2 regions of the Paenibacillus sp. FSL K6-2393 genome follow, and region 1 is predicted to be linked to the other one. Evidence: riboswitches for the same ligand, from Rfam matches in the RefSeq annotation. Region 1 holds a riboswitch; the other holds the start of a gene.
The links. A riboswitch is a leader RNA that binds a small molecule or an ion and turns the genes downstream of it on or off. The one in region 1 is predicted to bind FMN.
Positions count from the first base shown of each region.

Region 2: linked by a shared signal. The riboswitch ahead of ribD (bifunctional diaminohydroxyphosphoribosylaminopyrimidine deaminase/5-amino-6-(5-phosphoribosylamino)uracil reductase RibD) and the one ahead of MHI14_RS13240 (DMT family transporter) in region 1 are both predicted to bind FMN.

Region 1 covers NZ_JBBOCU010000001.1:2,988,286-2,995,996, reverse strand. Annotated here, with positions in the region: gene MHI14_RS13260 (amino acid permease) at 1-603, opposite strand, end outside; gene MHI14_RS13255 (amidohydrolase family protein) at 1,076-2,455, opposite strand; gene MHI14_RS13250 (CGNR zinc finger domain-containing protein) at 2,567-3,118, opposite strand; gene MHI14_RS13245 (DinB family protein) at 3,262-3,762, shown strand; FMN riboswitch at 3,847-4,000, shown strand; gene MHI14_RS13240 (DMT family transporter) at 4,145-5,125, shown strand; gene MHI14_RS13235 (amidase) at 5,447-6,943, shown strand; gene MHI14_RS13230 (DUF1989 domain-containing protein) at 7,092-7,709, shown strand.
Region 2 covers NZ_JBBOCU010000001.1:2,510,076-2,517,786, forward strand. Annotated here, with positions in the region: gene lysA (diaminopimelate decarboxylase) at 1-1,155, shown strand, start outside; gene MHI14_RS11095 (peptidylprolyl isomerase) at 1,405-1,836, shown strand; gene MHI14_RS11100 (hypothetical protein) at 1,944-3,257, shown strand; FMN riboswitch at 3,425-3,591, shown strand; gene ribD (bifunctional diaminohydroxyphosphoribosylaminopyrimidine deaminase/5-amino-6-(5-phosphoribosylamino)uracil reductase RibD) at 3,915-5,018, shown strand; gene ribE (riboflavin synthase) at 5,080-5,748, shown strand; gene MHI14_RS11115 (bifunctional 3,4-dihydroxy-2-butanone-4-phosphate synthase/GTP cyclohydrolase II) at 5,781-7,013, shown strand; gene ribH (6,7-dimethyl-8-ribityllumazine synthase) at 7,116-7,583, shown strand; gene MHI14_RS11125 (segregation and condensation protein A) at 7,688-7,711, shown strand, end outside.

The DNA.
Region 1 (7,711 bases):
GAAGATCAACACCACGATAATCTTAATCGCTACCATGATGCCGTTCGCACGAGCGGCTTCCTTCACCCCTCGAGTAAGCAGGAAGGTGATAATTAACGTAATGACCGCAGCCGTGATGTCAAAATAGGTTCCCTTTTCCGGGCTGAACGCACTCGTCAGCGCATGTGGTAACTCCAATCCAAATCCAGACAATAACGTCTGGAAATATCCAGACCATCCGCTGGCTACCGCTGCACTCGCGAATCCATACTCCAATATCAAATCCCATCCCAGAATCCAGGCAATCACTTCACCAAAAGCCGTATAACTATACGTGTACGCACTACCCGATGCCGGTATGCTTGAGGCAAATTCCGAGTAACACAATGCCGCGAATGCACATATGATACCTGCCAGCAAAAATGACAGTACAAGGCCAGGGCCAGCATACGTTGCGGCAGCTACACCGGTCAGCACAAAAATCCCGGTACCAATAATAGCTCCTACGCCAAGTGTGGTTAAGTCCAACGGACCAAGCGCCCGTTTCAATGCACTGCTGTTATCGCCCTCCGAGGCAATTGGTTTTTTACGAAATAATGAAGATCGTTGTTCGTTCTCACGCATAGTCATGTTCCTCTCGTCATGAATCTTGAATGTGCAATATGTGCTATGGATGTAGCAGCGATTGGATGGCTTCCCATCTGTTCTATGAAAAAGTCATTTGTTCTATCTTATCGATCACCTATAAAAACCTATCGAATTCTACACGTTATCGCGTTGCTTGGTTAAATTTATTTTTAAGGATCACTTATTTTGTTCTTTTTTCGCGAAAATTATCATGAACTGTTTCACGTGGACAAATATGAAAATCGATTTAAAACAAAACTGCGTATAATTTATATTATGCGCAGTTTTTATGAGCCTTAATTTTCGTGAAAAACACCTTATATCCCTTGTTATCTGAAGTTAAAAAAATGAGAGCTCTTTTCGTCTTTTTCCGCTGTCCCTTCCTCTCTTATCCTGTCTAATTCGACGATATGAAGGCATGTAAAAGAGCCACATATCATTATGCGGCCCTTTCTTTCTTACTATGGGTTCACGAGAAAGCAATTCTCTCTGCATCTGACATCCGGTATTGGGATAACAAATACTCTTTGCTCTGCATCGCCATATGACGAATCGCATCCAAATCAACATGCAACAGCTTACCCTCTCGCTTCACGAGTCTACCTGCCACAAAGACCGTATCCACATTGGATGGATTGGCAAATTGCACGACAGCGCCGATTGGATCATGGATGGGGAACAGATTCAGATCGGTGGTACGAATCATGATCAGATCTGCTTCCTTCCCTGGGGTCAACGTACCCACCTTCTTCTCCAATCCCAATGCTTGGGCACCAGCCGAAGTTGCAAATCTCAGTACTTGGCTGGACTGCAAGTTCAACTCACCAGGCATCTCACCCTGCTGCAAAAGTTGTTCGTTGGCTCTGGATCGTTCAGCTTGAAGTGCAAACTTCATCTGCGAGAACATATCTCCGCCTGTGGAAGTCACCACATCTACACCAAGTGTAGGGGTTCCCCCATGTTCAAGAAAATAGCCGGTGGCCGGATATCCATGACCCATCATCATCTCAACCTCAGGTGTGACCGACAAGGAAGCACCGCTATCTGCCAGCATTTTGTATTCATCCATGCCCATGGTATTACCATGAACGATATTCACTCGTGGACTTAACAGTCCCGCTTCGTACAAGTGACTAATCGAACGATCCACAGATCCCCAACTGCCAAATCCGGCATGCATGGAACAGATCACATCCAGCTCTTGAGCAAGTTCGATCTCCTTCACGGTTGTATCCCAATGACTGAACTCTGGACCACGAATGGCAAGCCCATAGGTAAGTAATTGATCCCGTGATGAAAAATAACGTTCTTTGACTCTTCTCACATCATTATTCGAATACGTGAGTTGGCTATCCCGATTCCAGTAGTTCGTCTCACCAGGGACTCCGTGAGCAAATACCGCCCGAATGCCAGCATCCTGAAGTCCACGAATCAGTTCATCCGTATGGTCAGGTGAATACGGCATGCTCCAATCCAACACCGTTGTCACTCCTGCATTAAGCGCTTCCAAGGAACCGAGTAAGTTGGCAATATAACTATCTTCTGGACGGAGCTTGCTTCCCATCGCACCATAATAGAGATTTTGCAAATAGACTGGCAAGGACCAGTTGGTTCCCGCTGTTTTGACCAGTGATTCCCACACATGCCGATGTGTGTCCACCAGCCCAGGCATAATAATCATCGATGAAGCATCAATGATCTCCGCATCTGGAATATCCAGGTCGGGCTGGATCGCCATGATCAGTGAATCCTGAATCAGAACGTCCGCCCTCTTATACTGTCCAATTCGAGCATCCATCGACAACACACAGCCATTTTTCAACAGATAACTTGTCCGCACAAGACACATCTCCCATCTGATTTGGTTTGAAAGACGATCATATCCTGCTTACGAATCCGTACTGCTTTTGACTATTGTTTCGCTAGTATATATATATTATATAGTTATTGTTAGTATTTATCAATTTTGGGATTTACGTTTCGCCCGAAATCTTCTGACCTTCATCAGATTTCCACACATCTTATCATCACAGTACTTCTGTGTTCTGCTTCGGGTATCATCATAAAACATCCAGCGACAATCCGAATTATCACAGATCCGAATCCTGCCGCCTTCTCCCGCTACCAAAGTCGTAGCAAAATCAGCAGCTACCTCAGCCATAACCTGATGCCAACCCGTTTCTACAGCTACCAGTTGGAGTTTCAGTCCCTGATCAATTGTAGTCAATTTTCTTCTCACATGCCCTGCTTCCATAACGCCATTCAACCATTGTTTTTCTATATCCGTTAATGATTCTCCAGAAGACAAGCGGGCTCCAAGATCCATCAATTCATTCCTGAAATTTCTCATCGACAACTCATCTTCTGGAGATGAAGGGACAGAAGCGTTAAGTTGCCATCGTTCCAGAAAATCTTGCTGCCAGCTCGCCTTCCCTAGTCTGTCCTCCGATCGATCTCCCCCACGCCAGTCGTGATAATCGCTGTTTACAAAATCGGTCCATAACCTGTCCATATATACCTCCGTTTATCGTAACCATCTAAGTAAATAAAGAAGGTTACAACTCATCTTTGATGTGTTATATTAAGTGTAACCTCATTAATCAGTTTTAGCTAGTTACATCACAAATCACAATTATACGCAAGGAGGAAAAGGCAATGACAAAAACAACAGCACTAGATGTGTTACTTATTCAAAAGGATGATACTTGGGATCAATGTAATTGGATTGTACCTTTGTCGAAATCCTTGGAGGGTCTTACAGCAGAACAAGCAGCCTGGATTCCACCCTCAGGGGGATTAAGCATCTGGCAGTTGGTTAACCATATGTATTATTACAACCATCGCTTATTATGTCGCATGCAAGGTAAGGAGCCTACCCTTCCTGCTGTAGACTCCAATGAATACACGTTTGGGAATTCCGGAGATCCGACGGATGCAGCTGGATGGAATACACTGCTACAGGGTACAACTCGATTAGCCCAGCAGTTGCGAGATCAATTGGCTGCACTACAAGAGTCAGATCTTGAAGCCGCATATATGGACTCCGAAGAGAAATGGGCACACGAACTAGCTCGCTGGGTACTCCATGATGCGTATCACGCAGGTCAGATCGTGCTCCTTCGCAGACAGCAAGGAAGCTGGAAAATCGTTTTCTAAAAAAAATGCTTGAACTGCTAGCGCTTACAGGAATAAGATGAACTTATTAATGTTACAGCTTGTTCAACACACTATATAATTGAATAGGATCTTCGGGGTAGGGTGCAATTCCCAACCGGCGGTGATGTTCTTCGGAACCAGCCCGCGACTCGCTATTAGTTCTTAACGAAGGACATCTAGCGACTGACTTGGTGTGAATCCAAGGCCGACGGTACAGTCCGGATGAGAGAAGATCAACACATTGACATGCCGTTCTCGGGAAGGCCTCTTTCCTGACGCATGTCTTTGGATGAGCCCCCGTTTATTTGGTATATACCAAAACGGGGGCTTTTGTCGATTTTGCCAACTGAAGATTCCGTGTTCTGACGAAGGAGTCCTGAATATGGAAAAGACATCAGCAGCATCACCTGTTTACCGCAAGGAACGAAGTAATACTGGATTCTGGCTTGTAGTTCTCGGCGCCGCCTTATGGGGTGTCGACCCACTCTTCCGCATTATTTTGCTAAACACGATGACATCCACGCAGATTGTACTGGTGGAACACATCATCGTCAGTCTTATTGCCATACCCGTGCTGTGGAAATTTCGGGCTGATCTGAAAAACCTACGCGCTCGCCACTGGATTGCCGTGATTTTTATTTCATGGGGAGGATCAGCACTCGCAACGGTATTGTTCACCATGGCACTAACACATAACGATCCGAATACGGTGCTTTTATTGCAAAAAATGCAACCACTCTTCGCTATCGTTCTGGCTAAACTGTTACTGAAAGAAACGTTGCCTCGTCGCTTCGGTGGATTGTTCTTCATTGCATTAGCAGGAACCTACCTGCTTACATTTGGCTTCACATTGCCATTAGGTAACTGGGACAACTGGATTCATGCTGGAAGCTTGTTATCCCTTGGGGCTGCTGCCTTATGGGGAGGTTCAACCGTTATGGGCCGATTGATGCTGGGACAGGCGCGTTATGAAACGGTCACCTCCCTTCGCTTTGTCGTTGCTCTCCCGCTCCTGATTTTTATGACGTGGAACGAAGGTGCGGCATGGACATTTCCGTCCGGAACGGGTGAACAGACTGCTGTCATCCTCAATATTCTCGGTCAGGCATTGTTACCAGGTTTGCTAAGTCTTCTGTTGTATTACAAAGGTCTGTCGTCAACCAAAGCATCTGTTGCAACACTCGCGGAACTTAGCTTCCCGATGGCGGGTGTGTTGGTGAACTGGATTGCTTTCCGTACACTGATTACATGGGAGCAGCTGCTTGGTTTTATCCTGATCTGGGTGGCCCTCTTCGCCATTTCCAGACAGCAGGAAAGATCATCAACTGCGGCCGATGCTGCACCGAAGCTGCGTACAGATTAAGTAGATATATCTGAGGTTCACATATAAACAAATAGTCAAATATAAAATAAAACCATTGCACATCAAATTAGATGAGCAGTGGTTTTTTATTTCCATTACTCAATTTACTCGATATTACTCGATCATTTTCTCAATTTGCAATATGAGCTATTAACCCTGTGCTTTATTTCTATATCGCAAATGCCCCTCTATTCTCTCCTCTCATACCGAATATCAAAATCATCGCGCTAAGTCTCTTCTATGTTTTGTCTTTTATCCAATCCGGTGGTACGATGACATATGGAATAAACAGATAATTATATTCAGAGAGGAACGATCATGATGTCTTCATTCTCATATACCTCCTACGACGCCGTAGGTTTGGCTGAACTGATCCGATCCCGGGAGGTATCCCCGGTTGAAATGCTGGAAGCGGCGTTTGCACGCCTTGAAGAAGTGAATCCGCAACTTAATGCGGTTATTCGTACATATGAAAATCGCGCACGTGAGGAAGCCGGTTTGGTTCGCCCTGGAGAACAACCTTTTGCCGGTGTTCCCCTGCTCCTGAAAGATATCTCGCAATCCTTGGAAGGCGAATTTCTGACTTCAGGCTCACGTTTGTTCAGCGAGCATCGTGCATTACGCAATTCCAATTTTGTCACTCGACTCCGTGATGCAGGCTTTATCTTCATAGGACATACCAATACGCCTGAATTTGGCTTGAAAAATATCACAGAGCCCCGCCTCCATGGTCCAACTCGCAATCCATGGAATATAAATCACACTCCAGGTGGTTCAAGCGGTGGAGCTGCCGCGGCTGTAGCTTCGGGTATTGTTCCTCTCGCTGGAGCCAGTGACGGAGGTGGTTCGATTCGTATCCCGGCTTCCTTTAGCGGATTGTTTGGATTGAAGCCAACACGCGGGCGCACACCTGTAGGACCGGGAGTTGGTCGTCAATGGCAAGGCGCATCGATTGATTTTGCCCTCTCTCGCTCGGTTCGGGACAGTGCTGCATTGCTTGATACGTTACAAGTCATTCAGCCCGAAGCTGCGTTCCATGCTCCACTCTTTCCAGGCAGTTACTTGGCAGATATGAGCTATCCACATCAACGCAAACTGAAAATTGCATACACAACGGATTCGCCCGTGGGTACACCTGTCTGCGCAGAAGCCAAAGAGTCTGTATACAAGCTCGTTCGCTGGTTGGAAGATCAAGGTCATCATGTTGAGGAAAAACTGAGTCCAGTCAATGGAGTTCGGTTGATGGAGAACTATTACATGATGAACAGTGGTGAGATGGCCGCGATGATCTCTTCCATGGAACGGTCCATGGGCCGGGCTCTGACCTCCGATGATATGGAGATTGAATCCTGGGTTCTGGCTGAAGCAGGCAAAAAGGTGTCCGCTGCGGAATTTGTACATAGCTTAGCTGAATGGGATGTAGCTGCAGCTCAGATGTCCACCTTATTTGAGCGTTATGACTTCTACGTCACACCTGTTAATGCTTTTCCTGCGCCTAAGATTGGGGAATTAACACCTCATGACGAACAGATCCGTAATCTGATGCGAATCAGTGAATTGGACAAGACCCAGCAGCAGCAACTCATCTATGAAATGTTTGAGCCAAGTCTTACGTATACACCGTTCACCCAGCTTGCAAATCTGACAGGCCAGCCTGCGATAAGTGTACCTCTGCATGTGACACCTGAAGGTTTGCCAATGGGCGTTCAAGTGATGGCAACCAAGGGACGCGAAGATTGGTTGTTACATCTGGCTGGACAGCTTGAACAATCAGACCTCTGGATTGGGATGAAAGGTAATCCGCTGTTCCCAGCATAAACGCAATATTTCACACGTTTTTGATGAGTAATCTTTCATGCACCCTATTCTTATTCTTCATATTCGCATGCCTACATTACTTGCTATAGTGCATGAAAGCAATGTCATCTCCGCATACTGAAGTAAAAAGACCTCGGAGGAGACAGTGATGAATTCAACGGAATCTCATAAGCAATCTATTCACATTCCTGCCAAGACAGGCTACGCTCTTAAAGTGAAAAAAGGCTCACTGATCCGTATAACTGATCTGGAGGGGCAGCAAGTGGTTGACTTTGTCGCTTATGATGCACAGAATATTAATAATCGGCTTGATCCCGGGGTAACCCTCGATGTCCTGCGCAATTACAGAATTAAACCGGGGCAATGCCTGTATTCCAACCGTTATAAACCTCTCATTTCCATTGTCAGTGAAACTGTAGGCATTCATGATTTTTTCAATTCGGCCTGTCGTCCGGAAATGTATGAGGTCTTATATGATAAAAAGGACCATCCCAGTTGTTATAATAATCTGAATACTGCTCTTGAACCTTTCGGTATCTCTCCCCCTGATCAACATTATCCTTTCAATCTGTTTATGAATTCCGTAGTAGATGGTGAAGGCAAAATTGATGTTATCGCTCCCGAATCATGTGCAGGGGATTATGTTGAAATGGAAGCTTTGATGGATCTGATCATCGGTTTATCAGCTTGTCCATGCGAGGAAAGTTCTTGCAATGGCTATCATTGTACACCTGTTCAACTCGATGTGGAGTCGCCTGCTGTTTAAAG
Region 2 (7,711 bases), 480 kb from region 1:
CAGGTTGCATACGCAAGTAAAGCATTCTGTGTAATGGCGATGTGTGCCCTTGCAGCTGAAGAAGGACTTTCCCTGGATGTTGTATCTGACGGTGAACTGTTTACTGCACTGCAAGCAGGATTCCCGGCTGAGCGCATTCATTTCCACGGTAACAACAAAACGCTGGAAGAGATCGAAATGGCTCTTGATGCGGAGATCGGATGCTTTGTTGTTGATAACTTCAATGAACTGCATCTGTTGCAGGCTGTAGCAGCGGACAAAAATCGTAAAGTAAACATTTTGCTTCGTGTGACGCCTGGTGTTGAGGCCCATACGCATGAATATATTTCCACAGGTCAAACGGATTCCAAATTTGGATTCGATATCGGAAATGGTACAGCATTTGAAGCGATTGACTTGGCTTCCAAGCAGTCTAACCTGGTATTGCTCGGTGTGCATTCCCACATCGGTTCCCAGATCTTCGAAGTTGAAGGCTTCCAGATGGCTGTTCAACGTGTTGCTGAATTTGCAGCAAGTGTATATGAGCGTCTTAATGTTGCTTTCAAAGTGGTTAACCTTGGTGGTGGATTCGGAATCCGTTATATCGATGGAGATACACCGCTTGAAGTTGCGCAATACGTGAAGGCTATTACAGACGCAGTTAAAAATCATTTTGCTCAAATCGGCTATGCCGTACCTGAGATCTGGGTTGAGCCAGGCCGCAGTATCGTGGGTGAAGCGGGAACAACGCTGTATACTGTTGGAACAAGCAAAGACATCCCAGGCGTGCGTAAATACGTTGCCGTTGATGGTGGTATGACCGATAACCCACGTCCTGCTTTGTATGAATCCAAGTACGAAGCTGTGCTTGCCAACCGTGCGAATGAGGCTGCTCAGGAAACGGTATCTGTTGCGGGTAAATGCTGCGAGAGTGGCGATATGTTGATCTGGGATCTGGACCTGCCAAAAGTGGAGAGCGGCGATCTGCTCGCTGTAGCTTGTACAGGTGCATATAACTACTCCATGGCGAGCAACTACAACCGTATTCGTCGTCCGGCTGTTGTGTTTGTCAAAGACGGTCAAGGAGATGTCGTAGTACGCCGTGAGACGTATCAAGATATCATTCAGAATGACCTGGTACCAGCGCGCATTGGCAAACAGCCAGTAACTCGCTAATTCGTCAAAAAATAATGCGTTTCTGCATTATTCAGGATATAGGGATTTTAAATTTGAAGCAGATGAAAAGGGAACTTCCTTTTTCGTCTGCTTTTTGTATATTCGGACTAAATTATGAAAAAAAGTTGCCGTTTTTTTTGCGATCCAGACATTTTCGGTGTACACTAAGAAAAGTGCTGTAATGCTTGGCCCAGGGTCATGCGTTCTGGCACCATTAACGATGGTCAATACGAAAGGAGTCATTTACATATGGCGAAACAAGCGAAAATTAAATTGGCAAACGGCGGAGAAGTTCTGATCGATCTGTTCGATCAAGAAGCTCCAAACACTGTAGCAAACTTTGAGAAACTGGCTAACTCCGGTTTCTACAATGGTCTTACATTCCACCGCGTTATCCCGGGCTTTGTAGCTCAAGGCGGATGCCCTAACGGTTCCGGTGCAGGTGGCCCAGGTTACACAATCAACTGTGAAATTAACCCGAACAAACATGAGCGCGGAACACTTGCTATGGCACATGCTGGCCGTAACACAGGTGGAAGCCAGTTCTACATCTGCTACCAACCGCAACCACATCTGGATGGACAACATACTGTATTTGGTAAAGTAACTAAAGGTATGGAGTTCGTAGACGCTTTAGAAGGTAAAGACAAAATGGAAACTGTTGAAGTTGTAGAAGCTTAATACCTTCACCTTAACTGGATCCAAACATGAAGTGCTTCTTTTATAGAAGCACTTTTTTTGTTTTTTTACATACTTGAAATCGATGATTAGAAAGGATGAATAAAACCTTGGATACGGTTACTCAGCTAAGCTTGTTAAAACAAATTTATAGTGAGCGCACGTTGTGGGATGAAGAACTGCAGGCATCGCGCCATGTCGTTCCGGATAGTCTATCCGTAAAGGATCGAGAAGCGCTTGAGGCAGCGGGGCATGAACCGAATCGATTTGTACGTCCCCAACATGATGAAACGATTACTGAGCTGAAAAAAGTTGCGAATCAATGGACGCTGAATGATGCAGCACAGGCTTTTGTCGCATCGATGTGGTCAGCACCTATGCTCTGGCGGTCATTGCTTACAGGCAAGCTTATTGCGAGCAGTATGCCAAGTCATGAACATACGCCATATCCATCCTCGAACACTTGCAAGATCTGCGGATTAAGTGTAAATCAAGCAACCGACACGACGCTGCAATGGTATTGGCGCATGACCAATGGAACCCCGTTGGACGGTGATCCTTTTGGATATGTGCTGGCACTTCGAGAGTTGGCGGCAGCGCAGGAGCTTCCAATACCCAATGATTACGACCGTTGGACATTCCGTGCGGTGTTAACGGTGCTGCGCGAATTACCTCCCAAAACACGCTACAGCAAGGCAGCAGTAGCGCTCAAGAAGGAACGTCTTTTGCCTACACAGAAGGAATATGCCTACCGTGATTTGCTTGAGACGTTAGCTCTGATTGGCATATTGGATACGCCGGAACATCCTGGAATGATCACGGAATTCACCACTTACATGCAACGTGACGCACGCCCCAATGTTCGGGTTGAGGTACAGGCGCCTCTGGCGTGGTGGGACTCATCTGTAGGAATCAATGAGAACAACCTGAACAAGATATTTCATGATTTTGATCTGAATAATATATCTCTTGCGGATAAGCCTGATGAGAGTCCAGCTGTAAAGGACACGATCTTAGGAGCATTGGAGAAGAAGAGAAGTGTTCGCGGAAAAGTACCAAAGGCATCTCCTGATGCAGGTACCGGGGAGGTACAGTCTGGAGATGTGTATGCTGTTCGGGTCCGGGAAGGTGTATGGGTGACAGTATACTGTCATGAAGTCAGAGACAAGCGTGTCATCGTTGAATATTTGGATGGTGTCTTTCCAGAGATGCCGGGAAAAGCAGATTTGCATGGAACGTTTCGACCGAGAGCGAATGGACGCTGGAAATGCTCGGCTATTGCGATTGATTCCACAAGTTGGGTCAGAAGGGTGGCAAGAGAGTTCCCGCTTCCGACTTCGCCCCTGCAAGAACCTGATCGCACTCCATTCCATAATGCCAAAGAATTAAAGCATATGGCGAGCTGGTGTTTTCCTGATATGTAGAATGCTGCGATGGATGTGAAATGTGCCTCCAAACAAAAACCGTACCTCCTTGGAGGAAGCGGTTTTTTGTTGTTTCTTAGCTTATTAAAAGTTAGTATGTGACAAAAAGGAACAAAAAACAATTGATTTTTTGGCATTAAAGTGCTAACATCCAAGTAATAACGAAAGCAATCCTTCAGGGCAGGGTGCAATTCCCTACCGGCGGTGATGCAGGAAGTGTAAGGACACATGTCCAGCACTTGATGCAAAGTCCGTGACCTGTCTGCCTGTGGCAGATGGCTGATCTGGTGTAATTCCAGAACCGACAGTATAGTCTGGATGGGAGAAGGAGAGGTGCAGACCTAACAGGTTTGCATTCAGCAGGAGTATTGCTGTACAGTCTAGATTGGTAATGTCTTGCACTGTGCAGGGAAAATCCGGTTACGCCGGACAGTTCCATACATATGCCACACTATAAAAGCTCTTTACCTGTAATTGATGTTCATTAAGGTATGTGTCTATTTTCACTTGCCCGAAATGAAGTTTTGGGCAAAGTGTTGGCGTGCTGTATCCATTTCACTCCTGCTGGTGACATTTGTCTCTCATCATCCCCATCGAACTGATTGTTCGACGGGGATTTTTTAATAAACAAGACTTTAAACCGCGGGGTGAACGGATTTGGAAATGATCAATGATGAATTTTATATGGCACTGGCATTGGATATGGCGGAACGAGCACAGGGACAGACGGGGATTAATCCGGTCGTTGGATGTGTAGTTGTGAAAGAGGGTCGTATTGTAGGCCTAGGAAGCCATCTGAAACGTGGAACCGGTCATGCAGAGGTGCATGCACTTAACATGGCAGGCAATGATGCAGAAGGAAGTACGGTATACGTTACACTTGAGCCTTGTAGTCATTATGGCAAGACGCCACCTTGTAGTGAACGCCTGATTCATGAAAAGGTGAAACGTGTTGTCGTATGTTGTGAAGATCCAAATCCGCAAGTATCCGGCAGAGGCATCAGCATGCTTCGTCAACAAGGCATTGAAGTTGAAGTTGGCGTACTGCGTGAGCGTGGAAGACGCATGAATGAAAAATTCATTAAATTTATTACAACGGGTCTACCTTTTGTGACACTGAAGACGGCTACTACTTTGGATGGCAAAATTGCTACTCGCAGCGGAGACAGCAAGTGGATCTCTAACGAGCCCGCTCGTGAGATTGTGCATGCCCTTCGTCATCGTCACCAGGGAATTATGGTTGGCGTCGACACAGTGATTGCCGATAATCCGGAACTTACAACCCGTTTGCAAGTGGAAGGCATTAGTCCAGTGCGCATTGTGGTGGATTCCAAGTTACGTCTTCCCGTAGGTGCCAAAATGGTTAAGGATGGTCTTGCTCCAACATGGGTGCTGACCACAGACGAAGCCAGTCCTGAAGCTGCTGAACGTTTGGAAGCCTATGGCGTCGAAATTATACGCTGTGGTCCTGGACCACGTGTGGATCTGTTAAACGGACTTAGCAAGTTGGGTGAGCGTGAGATTGGTTCAATTTTGCTTGAAGGTGGAGGCACCTTGAATGGGGCCATGCTGGAGGCACGGTTGGTTGATCGACTGCTCATGTTTATCGCTCCGAAGATTGTAGGCGGTTATGATACACCTGGAAGCTTCCGCTTCGAGGGTGTGGAACGTATGAATCAGGCAATTCAATTGAATCAGTTGGAGATTGAACAAGTTGGAGATAATATCAGCATTGGCGGTATTCCGGTGTGGCCTGAATAAATAAATGAATTTTAAAGAAACAAGTTAGGTTCTTTATAAATTGAACAAGGGAGGCGGCAGCATGTTTACCGGTTTGGTGGAAGAAGTCGGTCAGATCCGGCGTATTGGTCGGAAAGGCGAAGCGATGGTCCTGAATATCGGAGCTTCCGCCATCATGGACGATCTGAAGATTGGCGATAGTGTAGCAGTGAACGGCGTATGCCTAACTGCGACAACGCTGGAAGGTGGAGGTTTTACCGCCGATGTAATGCCTGAAACCTATCGCCATACCAATCTCAGTCAGCTGCAATCAGGCAGTAAAGTTAATCTGGAGCGGGCCATGCAATCCGGCGGTCGTTTTGGCGGACATATTGTTCAGGGCCATGTCGATGGTACTGGAGTGATTGGCAGTATAACACGTGATCAGAATGCAATTGTGTTTGAGATCAAGCCTGATGATCACCAGTTGTTCAAATATCTGATCCCCAAAGGATCGGTTACACTGGATGGCATTAGCTTGACCGTTGTCCATACGTCGGATACCGCATTCACGGTTTCCATTATCCCGCATACCATTGGTGAAACTGTACTAAATGTGAAAAAGACAGGGGATACCATTAATATCGAATGCGATATTTTGGGCAAATATGTGGATCATCTGCTCCAGTATGGGAGAGGACATCGGGAGACGGGTGCTGGCAAGCCGCGCAGTATCAGTGAAGATTTTCTCTCCAATCACGGATTTGCATAAATAGAGAACAGAAATTAACTGGAGGTGGACCCATGTCAGAACAATCCATTCTGGACACAATAGAAGAAGCCATATACGATCTCATGCGTGGTAAACCCGTCATTGTTGTGGATGATGAAGATAGGGAGAATGAAGGCGATTTTATCGCTTTGGCCGAAAAGGCGACACCTGAAGTCATTAATTTCATGATTACTGAAGGTAGAGGTCTGGTCTGTGTTCCGATTACACAACAACGTGCGGACGAACTTAACCTGAAACCGATGGTTCAACAAAATACGGATTTCCATGGAACAGCCTTCACCGTCTCTGTGGATCACAAAGATACGACAACAGGTATTTCGGCACATGAACGCTCTATTACCGTGAAAGGTCTGATCGATCCTGAAGCGAAAGCTGGGGACTTCCGTAAACCTGGTCACATGTTCCCGCTGATTGCAAAAGATGGCGGTGTACTTCGTCGTGCTGGGCATACAGAAGCGGCGGTAGATTTGGCCATTATGTGTGGTTCATATCCCGCAGGTGTGATCTGTGAAGTGATTAAGGAAGATGGCACAATGGCCAGACTTCCGGACCTGCAGGAGATTGCCCGCAAACATGATCTGAAGCTGATCAGTATTCAGGACATGATTCGTTACCGTAACGAAAAAGAGCAGCTGGTTCAACGTGAAGTGGCTGTACGTATGCCAACGGACTTTGGCGAGTTTCAAGCGGTGGCTTATACAAATGCTGTGGACAACAAGGAGCATGTGGCGCTGGTTAAAGGCGAAATAGATGGTTCCAAACCCGTACTTGTGCGTGTGCACTCTGAATGTTTGACTGGCGATGTATTCCATTCCCATCGTTGTGACTGTGGTCCTCAGTTTGATGCGGCACTTAAACAGATTAACGAGGAAGGCAATGGCGTTCTGCTCTATATGAGACAGGAAGGTCGGGGCATTGGGCTAATCAACAAACTCAAAGCCTACAAGCTGCAAGAGGAAGGTCTGGATACTGTGGATGCAAACCTGAAGCTGGGCTTTGCTGCCGACTTGCGTGATTACGGGATTGGCGCCCAAATTTTGAAAGACCTTGGGGTTCGTCAGATCAGACTGCTAACTAACAATCCTCGTAAAATTAAAGGCCTTGAAGGATATGGACTTGAAGTTGTAGAGCGTGTTGCGATCCAGATGGAAGAGAACGAGGACAATACAGTGTATCTTCATACAAAGCAAGCCAAGCTGGGGCATATGCTCAAGTTTGATGATATTGAGCAGAACGAAGAGTAAATGCGTTTTAGATGAACAATGTTCACCATGTAATTTATGGAAGTGATTACTTAGGGATTTCCGTTACTTACATTACATTATACCGTTAGGGAGATGACTTGAATGCCACAATTTTTTGAAGGACATTTAGTATCAGAAGGATCCAGGTATGGAGTTGTTGTTGGACGTTTCAACGAATTTATCACCAGTAAATTGCTTAGCGCAGCGCTTGATGCATTCAAACGTCACGGCGTGCAGGATGATGAAGTGGATGTAGCCTGGGTTCCAGGTGCGTTCGAAATCCCTTTGATTGCGCAGAAAATGGCGGAGAGCGGCAAGTATGATGCGGTGATTACCTTGGGAACTGTCATTCGTGGATCCACTACGCATTACGATTATGTGTGCAACGAGATGGCTAAAGGGGTAGCAGCAATTAACCTGAAAACTGGCGTGCCTACGATCTTTGGACTGGTTACAACAGAAAATATTGAACAAGCGATTGAACGTGCCGGAACCAAGGCGGGTAACAAAGGTTGGGATGCAGCTACGGCGGCAATTGAGATGGCAAACTTGACGAAACAGCTAAAATAGTGCTTATTTAATAGTAGTGCCCTGCTTTGCGCAGACGAACACGGGAAACCGGATTCGGACGGCTTAGCAGGGTTTTGTATTTTTCTGGCGGGAGGATTCGTCTAGTGACGGTAGTTACATACAAACTG